DNA from 2 places in the Cedecea selenatireducens genome. Region 2 is predicted to be linked to the other one. Evidence: predicted binding sites of a transcription regulator. Region 2 holds the regulator's gene; the other holds the start of a gene.

Region 1 (6,068 bases), on a different contig from region 2:
TTCGCCGCGATGAAGTGGAAGAGGCGTGGAAATGGGTCGACTCCATCACCGAAGCCTGGGCTGCGGATAACGACGCCCCGAAACCTTATCAGGCAGGAACCTGGGGGCCGGTGGCTTCCGTGGCGATGATTACCCGTGACGGGCACTCCTGGAACGAATTTGAGTAACATCTGGAGCGCGTTGCCGGTAAAAAGGTGATAACAAACACATCTCATTTTACCGGTAACATGATCTAACACAGAAGTGGCATAGTTTTTTATGAATAATAGCCCCGCGTGGATTCACCCGCGGGGCTTTTTTATTTACACTAGCTGAAGCGATTTTGCTCCCGACAGTCAAGATTGATGGGCTACAAGGCTATTTTCAGCTGCCCGGAACATGATGATAGTAGCGCGGGGGAACAGCCACTTTCTGAGGAATTTCTATGCATCCAAATTTGTTACGGGTAACATCGCGTATTATCGAACGCTCCCGCCCAACGCGCGAAGCCTATCTGGCACGCATTGAGAAAGCCAGGAGCAACACGGTTCACCGCTCGGAACTTGCCTGCGGTAACCTGGCGCATGGTTTCGCTGCCTGCCAGCCGGACGATAAGGCGGCGCTGAAAAGCATGTTGCGTAACAATATTGCGATCGTTACCTCCTACAACGACATGCTGTCCGCGCATCAGCCGTATGAGCATTATCCTGAGCAAATCCGCAAAGCGCTGCACTCCGTGGGCGCCGTGGGGCAGGTTGCGGGCGGCGTACCGGCGATGTGCGACGGGGTCACTCAAGGGCAGGATGGTATGGAGCTTTCCTTGCTGAGCCGCGAAGTGATTGCCATGTCTACCGCCGTTGGCCTTTCCCATAACATGTTTGACGGTGCACTTTACCTCGGCGTATGCGACAAAATTGTTCCGGGGCTGACCATGGCCGCGCTGTCGTTTGGTCATTTACCTGCGCTTTTCGTGCCATCAGGCCCGATGGCCAGCGGCCTGCCGAATAAAGAAAAGGTCCGCATTCGCCAGCTTTATGCCGAAGGCAAAGTGGACAGGCTGGCGCTGCTGGAGGCGGAAGCCGCTTCTTACCATGCGCCGGGAACCTGTACCTTCTACGGCACGGCGAATACCAACCAGATGGTGGTTGAGTTCATGGGCATGCAGCTGCCGGGTTCTTCCTTTGTTCAGCCTGATGCCGAACTGCGCCACGCGCTGACGGATGCTGCCGCCCGCCAGGTGACTCGCCTGACCGGCAACGGCAACGAATGGATGCCTCTTGGGAAGATGATCGATGAGAAGGTGGTGGTGAACGGCATTGTTGCGCTGCTGGCTACCGGCGGCTCGACGAACCACACCATGCACCTCGTGGCGATGGCTCGAGCTGCGGGGATCGTCATCAACTGGGATGACTTCTCCGACATCTCCGAAATTGTGCCGCTGTTGGCGCGCTTATACCCGAACGGCCCGGCGGACATTAACCACTTCCAGGCGGCGGGCGGCGTACCGGTGCTGATGCGCGAGTTGCTGAAAGGCGGCCTGCTGCACGAAGACGTTAATACCGTGGCCGGTTTTGGCCTGCACCATTACACCATGGAGCCGTGGCTCGACAACGGCCAGCTTGCCTGGCGTGAAGGTGCCAGTGAGCCGCTGGACGCCGACGTTATCGCCACCATGGAAAAACCATTCTCCCGTCACGGCGGGACCAAGGTGCTGAGCGGGAACCTGGGCCGTGCGGTGATGAAAACCTCAGCGGTGCCGGTAGAAAACCAGGTGATCGAGGCGCCTGCGGTTATTTTTGAAAGCCAGCACGACGTCTTACCGGCGTTTGAAGCCGGCAAGCTGGACCGTGACTGCGTAGTTGTGGTGCGCCATCAGGGGCCAAAAGCGAACGGCATGCCAGAATTGCATAAACTTATGCCGCCGCTTGGAGTATTATTGGACCGCTGTTTCAAAATTGCTCTGGTGACGGACGGAAGACTGTCCGGCGCCTCAGGTAAGGTTCCTTCTGCAATCCACGTCACCCCGGAAGCGTACGATGGCGGGCTGCTGGCGAAGGTGCAGGACGGTGACATTATTCGCGTTAACGGCCAAACCGGCGAGCTGACGCTGCTGGTGGATGACGCCGTACTTGCGGCGCGCACCGCTTATCACCCGGATCTCAGCGCCGAGCGTGTAGGGACCGGACGTGAGCTATTTGGCGCCCTGCGCGAACAGCTTTCGGGCGCTGAACAAGGCGCAACCTGCATTAAATTTTAAGCCCGTGGCGGCAATGCCCCACGGAAAACAGATTAAAACTGGCTAAGAGGCGCTCAGATGAAAAATTGGAAAACAACAGCAGAACAGATCCTGAAAACTGGCCCGGTCGTGCCGGTTATCGTCATTAACAAGCTGGAACATGCCGTGCCGATGGCAAAAGCGTTGGTTGCAGGTGGCGTTCGCGTGCTGGAAGTTACGCTGCGTACCGCCTGCGCTATCGAGGCCATTCGCGCGATTGCGAAAGAAGTGCCTGACGCGATTATCGGGGCGGGTACCGTGCTGAACCCACAGCAGCTGGCAGAAGTGACCGAAGCGGGCGCGCAGTTCGCCATCAGCCCGGGCCTGACCGAGCCGCTGCTGAAAGCCGCTACCGAAGGCAGCATTCCGCTGATCCCGGGTATCAGCACCGTTTCTGAACTGATGCTGGGTATGGACTACGGCCTGAAAGAGTTTAAATTCTTCCCTGCGGAAGCCAACGGCGGCACCAAAGCGCTGCAGGCTATTGCTGGCCCGTTCTCTCAGGTACGTTTCTGCCCAACCGGCGGTATCTCACCGGCTAACTACCGTGACTACCTGGCGCTGAAAAGCGTGCTGTGCATCGGCGGCTCCTGGCTGGTGCCGGCAGACGCGCTTGAAGCTGGCGACTATGATCGCATCACTAAGCTTGCCCGCGAAGCCGTGGAAGGCGCTAAGCTGTAAGCCATAAAAAAGCCCCGTGTTTAGCGGGGCTCAATGATTAAATCGCTCTCACCTGGGGGCGATTTTTTTTTAGCCTTCTACCTTCACCTGCGCGGCAGATGCCACGGCGCGGGCGATAGCTTCATCGACGTTGTTCCCGGTTGCCAGCGCCACGCCCATACGGCGTTTACCGGCGATTTCCGGCTTGCCAAACAGGCGAACCTGTAAACCCCCGCCCAGCGCAGCGCCCACGTTGCTGAACTTAACGTTGTCGCTATGCAGTTCGGGCAGGATCACCGCCGACGCAGCCGGACTATACTGGCGAATCTCTCCGACGGGCAGGCCGAGGAAGGCGCGAACGTGCAGGGCAAACTCAGAGAGATCCTGCGAAATCAGCGTCACCATGCCGGTATCGTGCGGGCGAGGGGAGACTTCGCTGAAAATCACCTCATCACCGCAAACGAACAGCTCAACGCCAAACAGACCGTGGCCGCCCAGCGCGGTGACCACTTTCTCCGCAATCTCTTTCGATCTTGCCAGCGCGATATCGCTCATCTGCTGTGGCTGCCATGACTCGCGGTAGTCGCCCTCTTCCTGTCGATGGCCAATTGGCGCGCAGAAATGCACGCCGTCGACGGCGCTGATGGTCAGCAGGGTGATTTCAAAATCAAAATTGACCACGCCTTCAACGATCACGCGGCCTTTACCGGCGCGCCCGCCAAGCTGCGCGTACTCCCATGCTTTCGCCAACTGGTCGGCGGTGCGAATAAAGCTTTGGCCTTTACCGGATGAACTCATCACCGGTTTGACAATACAAGGCAGGCCAATCTCCTGGACGGCCTGCTGGAAAGCCTCTTCGCTATCGGCAAAGCGGTAGGAGGAGGTTGGCAGCTGAAGCTCTTCTGCGGCCAGGCGGCGAATACCTTCGCGGTTCATGGTCAGCTTAGTCGCACGAGCGCAGGGCACCACGCGCTGACCCTGCGCTTCAAGTTCCAGCAGGGCATCGGTGGCAATGGCTTCAATTTCAGGAACGATAAAGTCGGGCATTTCGGCGGCGACGAGCGCTTTTAATGCAGCGGCATCCAGCATATTGATGACATGGCTGCGGTGCGCAACGTGCATCGCAGGGGCATTCGCATAGCGGTCAACGGCGATAACCTCAACCCCGAGACGCTGACATTCAATGGCCACTTCTTTACCCAATTCACCGGAACCCAGCAGCATAACTCGCGTAGCTGCCGGGCGCAGAGCTGTTCCCAACGTTGACATGTGATTTAGCCTTAACAAAGAAAAAGACCGCGGCAGTATAAACGAAAACGTTTGCGTTGGCAGCGGCTTTACGGCTTGTGTGATAAAATGATTGGCGATATACTGGATAAATAAACAGGTGAAACGGAGCTGCAAAATGGCGGTCGAGATTAAATACGTGGTGGTGAGAGAGGGACAAGAAAAAATGGCCTTTGCCAGTAAAAAGGACGCTGACGCTTACGACAAAATGCTGGATCTGGCCGAAGTGCTTGGCGAATGGCTGCAGCAAAGCCCGCTTACGCTTGAGGAAGGACAAAGCGATACCCTGGCAATGTGGATGGCGGAAAACAAGGATCTGCTGGCGGGCGTGCTGAAAAACGGCAAGCTACCGGAGCCACAGTTAAATCCGGCTGAGCCTGAAACAGAAGCTACTGAGGCTGAGCAAGCGCCGGCTGCGGAAGATAACGTCAGCGAACACCCTGGACGTAAACGGACTAAAGCAGCGTAATTTTTGCTGCATGCGCCGGGCCGCCGGCGCTATTCTTTTCCCATCTTTAGCGCTGACCGACGTTTCTTGACGTCCCGTGACCTACTCTCGACGAGTTAAGCCAACAAAAGGTACCCGTCATGAATAACTGGTTACAGCAGCTTCAGTCTTTACTGGGGCAATCTACCTCCTCCCAACACTCTTCGCAGCCTGCGGCCGGTGCTGGCCCGGAAGGGCTTAGCAAGCTTCTGGTGCCGGGGGCGCTGGGCGGATTAGCCGGGTTACTGCTGGCAAGCAAATCCTCGCGCAAACTGCTAACTAAATACGGCACCAGCGCCTTATTGGTTGGCGGCGGGGCCGTCGCCGGTAGCGTGCTATGGAACAAATACAAAGAGCGGGTTCGCCAGAATCAGCCTGCTACTGCGGCTTATAGCGAGCCGCACTCGTCGGTTGATGTTCGAACTGAACGGCTGATCACGGCTTTGGTCTTTGCCGCCAAAAGCGACGGCCATATTGACGCGAAGGAGCGTCAGTTTATCGAACAGCAGCTGCGTGAAGTGGGCATCGAGGGTGAAGGCAAAGCGCTGGTCGAGCGGGCCATCGACAGGCCTTTAGATCCACAGCTGCTTGCTCAGGGCGTTAGAAACGAGGAAGAGGCGCTGGAGATTTATTACCTGAGCTGCACCGCCATCGATATCGATCACTTTATGGAGCGCAGCTATCTGAGCGCGTTGGGTGATGCGTTAAACATTCCTCAGGATGTCCGGGCAGGCATCGAGCAGGATCTTCAGCAGCAAAAACAGGCGCTCCCGGTTTAATCCCTCTGATTCCCAATCTGCCGGGTTCTGCCCGGCTTTTTCTTTTAATCCTTCAGGTTCCGCTTGCAAGCTCGGCTGAATTTGCCACCCTTACGGGGTGTTAAACGGAAAATGTTGAAAGTGATGCCACCCAAAGCCAAAAAAATTCCTCACGCTATGACGCTTCATGGCGATACCCGCCTGGATAACTACTATTGGCTACGTGATGATGACCGTGCCGATCCCGAAGTCCTGGCGTACCTCGAACTGGAAAACGACTACGGCAAAAAAATCATGGAGAGCCAGCGAGCCCTGCAGGATCAATTGCTCAAAGAGATGATCGCTCGTGTTCCACCTCACGATGTTTCTGCGCCCTATGTGAAAAACGGCTTCCGCTACCGTCAGGTTTACGAGAAGGGAAATGAGTACGCGATTTATCAACGGCAGTCTGCGGTTCGCGAAGAGTGGGAGGGCTGGGAAGTTCTGCTGGATGCCAACCAGCGCGCCGCCCACAGCGAGTTCTACACCATGGGCGGGCTTGCTATCACGCCGGATAATACCGTTATGGCGCTGGCGGAGGATTACCTGTCTCGCCGCCAGTTTGGTCTGCGCCTGCGCAATT
Region 2 (6,068 bases):
TAGCGCCGGGTTGATTAATACGCCGCTGCCATAATTAGCAGAAGCCACGCCTGTTCCCCCCATCGCATCGTTACGCGCCTCGGACCAGGTTCCTGCCGCCCCGGCCTGATGGGCAATAAATAACGTTGCGGCGAGTGTCGCCACCGAAGATTTTATTTTATTCATTCACAGCACGCCTGTCTGATTGTCAGATGAAGTAATTCGCCCCTGACAGTTATGACTGAACAGAGGCAGACTATTGCTGTGAATAGCGCGATAAAAAGATGGATATTTGAACCATCGGGAACCCAAATATATCCATAGGGTTAGCGTCTCATCGTTTCCTTGCTAATTAATTTATAGTTTACCCTTTGGCTTTCGTGAAGGCAGACCGTTATGCGGGCCAAAGAATTGCGGGGGATGATCTATCCAGCGATCCTTACGCTGCATGGCGTAAGACTGATTTAGCGGATAATAAATTTTATTTTCGGCTTTATTCGCTTCCCCAACGACCAATAGCCGAACGTCCTGCCCGGTATTATTGATAAAGGTATGGCAAATGCCTGTTCCGGCAGGAAAACCTACGCTATCGCCGGGTTCAAGCTGCCAAAGGTGGCCATTGATCCACACTTCCGGGTGCCCTTCGAGCACATAGGCAAACTCTTCTTCGCTGCTCTCAGCGTGGGGATAAGAGGTTCTGCGCCCAGGCGGAATGCGTTCGTGGTGAATACCAAGACGGGATAAGCCAAAACTGCGGGCCAGCGGGGCACCAATAGAAAACAGCTCCGGGCTGTCCGGGTAGGTTGAATTATCCCTGCCTTCCAGCTCGCGCCAGTGGCGAATACAATCGGGTTTTTGCATTACTTCCTCCTGGGTAGATAGGGTCATTATGTACCAGGATTCGGCGTTTTATCCGCATTATGGTAAAGTATTGAGTCAATGACCGGGAGAGGCAGATGGACACCACGACTTCGCAAAACGTGTTAGCACAGGCTGAAAAGCTGTGTCTGCAACGCAATGTACGCCTGACGCCGCAGCGTCTCGAGGTGCTGCGCCTTATGTCCGAGCAAACTGGCGCCATCAGCGCCTACGACCTGCTGGATCTCCTGCGCGTCAGCGAGCCACAGGCAAAGCCGCCCACCGTTTACCGTGCACTGGACTTCCTGCTGGAGCAGGGTTTTGTGCATCGCGTGGAATCAAACAACAGCTATGTGCTGTGCAATTTTATCGACCACCCCACCCACTCTTCCGCAATGTTTATTTGCGACAGATGCGGTGCCGTCAAAGAACAGGCGGCTGAAGGTGTGGAAGATATTATGCAGAAGCTGGCGTCAAAAATGGGTTTTGCCCTGCGCCACAACGTGATTGAAGCCCACGGGCTGTGTTCAGACTGTTCGGAAGTTGAAGCCTGTCGCCACCACGGCGCCTGCAATCACGACCATACGATACAGCCGAAGAAAAAGCGTTAAGAAGGGTAGGTACATCCTTGTACCCGGGCAGGATTGGTTTTACGGATTAGCACATTTGAGGGGCCGCCAGGTTACCAGCGGTATTCGTTCCTGGACTCCCAGTCCTTAACCTCTTTCTCTGCCTGGTCTTTGGCGTAACCATAACGTTCCTGGATTTTACCCACCAGTTGGTCACGCTTCCCTTCAATGACGGTCATGTCGTCATCGGTCAGCTTACCCCATTTTTCTTTGACCGTACCTTTGAACTGCTTCCAGTTACCGCCGATTTCGTCCTTATTCATTGTCATCTCCTCATCGTTCGGTTTAGGGTTTTGCATCCTCATTGTCGGATGCTGAATTTCTGGAAAACATCCAATATCTGCTGGATGTAGAAATAATTGTAGTCAAGGATTTCGGGTTACATATAAAACTCAGAATCTTTAACCATTTTCAAAATCAGCGGCACGCGGACTCCCCGCCTTAAAAGCGGGAAATCAGCATGATAGATGAGAAGTTAACGAGGATCAGAAAACGCGATCAATGGTCGCCATGCGCGGCAAACCAGGTGTTATTGCGCCAGTGGCGCCGCCAGATATAACCGAGCGACAGGCCGCGCAAAGCCAAAAATACCGCCAGCGACAACCATAAAGCGTGGTTGCCAAACAGCGGCAGCGTAAGCAGCGTCACGCCAAAGCCCAGGGCGGCAACCGCCATGCTGTTTCGCATCTCGGCCCCGCGCGTGGCACCAATAAACATCCCGTCCAGCAGGTAGCACCAGACGCCCACCATCGGCAATATCACCTGCCAGGCAAGGTAGCGGTCGGCCTGCTGACGCAGCTCCGGCAAGGATGTCAGCAGCGCGACGATGTGTTCTCCGGCAACGGCATAGAGAGCGGCAAACGCCACCGCGACCAACCCGGCCTGCCTGCACGCTGCGCCCCAAACCTCCAGCAGTTGCCCACGGTTACGTGCGCCGTAGGCCTGGCCAGAATGAGCTTCCACCGCATAAGCGAAGCCGTCCAGCGCGTAGGCGGTGAAGGTCAGCAGCGTCATCAGCACGGCGTTCACCGCCACAATTTCGCTGCCGAGACGTGCGCCAAAGATGGTGATGGAGGCAAAGCATATTTGCAGCAGCAGCGAACGCAGCATGATGTCGCGGTTCAGTGCCAGCAGCTTGCGTAGATCCCCCTGCCAGGCCGTTTTAAGGCGTGCCCAGCTAATGCCGCGCAGCTTCAGGACTTTGTGCACCATCAGCAGGCCGATGAAAAACGTGGCGTATTCAGACACCGCCGTCGCCAGCGCCGCCCCCTGCACGTTCATGTGCAGCCCCATCACCAGCCAAAGATCGAGCACGATATTGATAAGGTTTCCCACCACCAGCAGGATCACCGGTGCCCGCGCATACTGAACGCCCAGCAGCCAGCCCAACAGCACGAGGTTAGCCAGCGATGCGGGGGCACTCAGCCAGCGGATCTCCAGGAAACGACGAGCCTGATACAGCACCTCTTCGTTGCCGCCAACGACGTGCAGCGCGAGGGTGATCAGTGGATAACGCAGTAGCACGATGGCAAGCCCGGCGATCAGCGCCAGCATCAGCGGCTGAACCAGCGCGCGCGCCAGCCGCTGTGGATCGTTTGCGCCAAACGCCTGCGCCGTTAATCCGGTGGTGCTCATACGCAGAAACAGCAGCAGCATAAACAGGAAGCTGGTCGCCGTAGCGCCGATAGCCACGCCGCCGAGATAGGTCGGGCTGTCGAGATGGCCGATGACGGCGGTGTCAACCAGGCCCAGCAGCGGCACGGTAATATTGGAAAAAATCATCGGCAGCGCCAGTCGCCAAAGCGCACCATCCGTTGACGAGAAGAATCGCATGGGAATGATCCAGAGGAAAATAGAGGGGTTTAAAGCGGGTGGTACAGCAGGTTTACCGCACCACCAGAAGACGTGTTACAGCCATTCACCGTTGCGGATCACCCCGACGGCCAGACCTTCAATGCTAAAGTTCTGCTCGCGAAGATCGACCACAATAGGCTGGAATTCGCTGTTTTCAGGCAGCAGATGCACGGTGTTACCCTGCTTTTTCAGGCGTTTCACGGTGACTTCATCGTCGATACGCGCGACAACGACCTGGCCGTTACGCACGTCCTGCGTTTTGTGAACCGCAAGCAAATCGCCGTCCATGATGCCGATATCTTTCATCGACATGCCGCTGACGCGCAGCAGGAAATCGGCATTCGGTTTAAACAGCGACGGGTCAACCTGGTAGTGGCCTTCGATGTGCTGCTGTGCCAGCAGCGGCTCACCGGCGGCCACACGGCCTACAAGCGGCAGGCCGCTTTCTTCTTCAACCAGCAAACGAATGCCGCGTGATGCACCGGAAACAATCTCGATGGCACCTTTACGCGCCAGCGCTTTGAGATGCTCTTCAGCGGCGTTTGGAGAACGGAACCCCAGACGTTGTGCAATTTCGGCGCGCGTAGGTGGCATGCCGGTCTGGTTGATATGATCCCGAATGAGATCAAACACCTCTTGCTGCCTGGTAGTTAGTGCTTTCATTCCGCCCCCTGGGTGTTTATACAGTTATGCTGTGAGTATATACAGCCCCGGGCGAATTTGAAACCACAAATTAAGCAAAAAACCAGCGACTTAAACTATTCTGGAAGGACTATCGCAAATGTGACCAAAGCAAGGTGGCCCAGGTCGCAACCGCAAGAATAATCGCTATCAATACCGCGGCTGAACCCATATCTTTGGCTCGCCCTGAAAGCTCGTGGTAGTCGGTGCCCACACGGTCGACCAGCGCTTCAATGGCGCTGTTAAGGATCTCGACAATCATCACCAGCACCACCGAGCCAATCAGTAAAATGCGGGTGATAGGATCAACGTCCAGCCAGCAGGCAATGCCGATGGCAATAACCGCCGCAACGCCTTCCTGACGAAATGCAGCTTCGTTGATCCAGGCCGCTCGCAGTCCCTTCCATGAGTAGCCTGCAGCCTTAATAATGCGGGTGATGCCGGTGGTATTATTCGCCATTAAAGGAAACCTTTTTAAATATTGAGCGTCAATGCTCATTGAGTCTAAATCGCAGCGCCACAGAAATTCCCCAGAGTTTCTGATATCCTTGCGGCGCATTTGCATTATTAACCTGAGGCTTTACATCATCTATGTCAGGCTGGCCAAGAATTTACTACAAATTACTGAATTTACCATTAAGCGTTCTGGTAAAAAGCAAGTCTATCCCGGCCGATCCGCAAACCGAGCTCGGTCTGGATCCCTCACGCCCGATTATGTACGTCCTGCCCTACAATTCTAAGGCAGACCTACTGACGCTGCGTGCCCAATGCCTGGATCACGACCTGCCGGACCCGCTGGAACCTTTGGAAATTGACGGCGTACTGCTGCCGCGCTACGTGTTTATCCACGGCGGCCCGCGCGTCTTTACCTACTACACGCCAAAAGAAGAGTCGGTAAAACTGTTCCACGACTATCTGGATCTGCACCGCAGCAACCCGGATCTCGATGTGCAGATGGTGCCGGTTTCCGTGATGTTTGGCCGCTCCCCAGGACGCGAGAAAGGGGAAATCAATCCGCCTTTACGTACCCTGAACGGCGTCCAGAAATTCTTTGCGGTTTCGTGGCTGGGCCGCGATAGCTTTGTCCGTTTCTCTCCGCCGGTTTCGCTGCGCCGCATGGCGACCGAACACGGCACCGACAAAATTATCGCCCAAAAACTGGCTCGCGTGGCGCGTACCCACTTTGCCCGCCAGCGCCTGGCCGCAGTAGGCCCACGTCTGCCGGTTCGCCAGGATCTCTTCAACAAGCTGCTGGCGTCAAAAGCGATTGCCCGCACGGTAGAAGACGAAGCCCGCAGCAAGAAAATCTCCCACGAAAAAGCGCAGCAAAACGCCGTCGCGCTGATGGAAGAGATTGCCGCCAACTTCTCCTACGAAGCCGTACGTTTAACGGACCGGGTTTTAGGCTTAACCTGGAACCGCCTCTATCAGGGCATTAACGTGCACAACGCCGAGCGCGTGCGCCAGCTTGCCCACGACGGCCACGAAATTGTCTATGTGCCCTGCCACCGCAGCCACATGGATTATCTGCTGCTCTCCTACGTGCTTTATCACCAGGGGCTGGTTCCGCCGCATATCGCCGCCGGGATTAACCTGAACTTCTGGCCGGCCGGCCCGATTTTCCGCCGCCTGGGCGCCTTCTTTATTCGTCGTACCTTCAAGGGCAACAAGCTTTACTCTACGGTGTTCCGCGAGTACCTCGGCGAGCTGTTCAGCCGTGGCTATTCCGTGGAGTACTTTGTCGAGGGTGGCCGTTCCCGTACCGGTCGCCTGCTGGATCCGAAGACCGGCACGCTGTCGATGACGATTCAGGCAATGCTGCGCGGCGGCACCCGTCCGATTACCCTGGTGCCGATTTACATCGGCTACGAGCACGTAATGGAAGTGGGCACTTACGCGAAAGAACTGCGCGGTGCGACAAAAGAAAAAGAGAGCTTCATGCAGATGGTTCGCGGCCTGAGTAAGCTGCGTAACCTGGGTCAGGGCTACGTTAACTTCGGTGAACCGCTGCCGCTGATGGCCTACCTGAACCAGCATGTGCCGGAATGGAAAGATTCTATCGATCCG

What was found. Region 2 encodes LexA, which represses DNA repair genes until DNA is damaged. Its sites were predicted from a motif close to TNCTGTATGTACATACAGNA; they were not measured.
Region 1: the regulator LexA is predicted to act here: its motif matches at 4,284-4,303, upstream of ACE38U_RS01185 (YebG family protein).

What each region holds. Positions count from the first base shown of each region.
Region 1 is NZ_JBHIKW010000001.1:250,031-256,098, reverse strand. It holds gene zwf (glucose-6-phosphate dehydrogenase) at 1-167, shown strand, start outside; gene edd (phosphogluconate dehydratase) at 425-2,236, shown strand; gene kdgA (bifunctional 4-hydroxy-2-oxoglutarate aldolase/2-dehydro-3-deoxy-phosphogluconate aldolase) at 2,294-2,935, shown strand; gene purT (formate-dependent phosphoribosylglycinamide formyltransferase) at 3,005-4,183, opposite strand; gene ACE38U_RS01185 (YebG family protein) at 4,320-4,670, shown strand; gene ACE38U_RS01180 (tellurite resistance TerB family protein) at 4,790-5,467, shown strand; gene ptrB (oligopeptidase B) at 5,591-6,068, shown strand, end outside.
Region 2 is NZ_JBHIKW010000003.1:470,330-476,397, forward strand. It holds gene ACE38U_RS07680 (conjugal transfer protein TraF) at 1-165, opposite strand, end outside; gene ACE38U_RS07685 (cupin domain-containing protein) at 337-840, opposite strand; gene zur (zinc uptake transcriptional repressor Zur) at 936-1,448, shown strand; gene ACE38U_RS07695 (CsbD family protein) at 1,520-1,729, opposite strand; gene dinF (MATE family efflux transporter DinF) at 1,965-3,299, opposite strand; gene lexA (transcriptional repressor LexA) at 3,375-3,983, opposite strand; gene ACE38U_RS07710 (diacylglycerol kinase) at 4,093-4,461, opposite strand; gene plsB (glycerol-3-phosphate 1-O-acyltransferase PlsB) at 4,593-6,068, shown strand, end outside.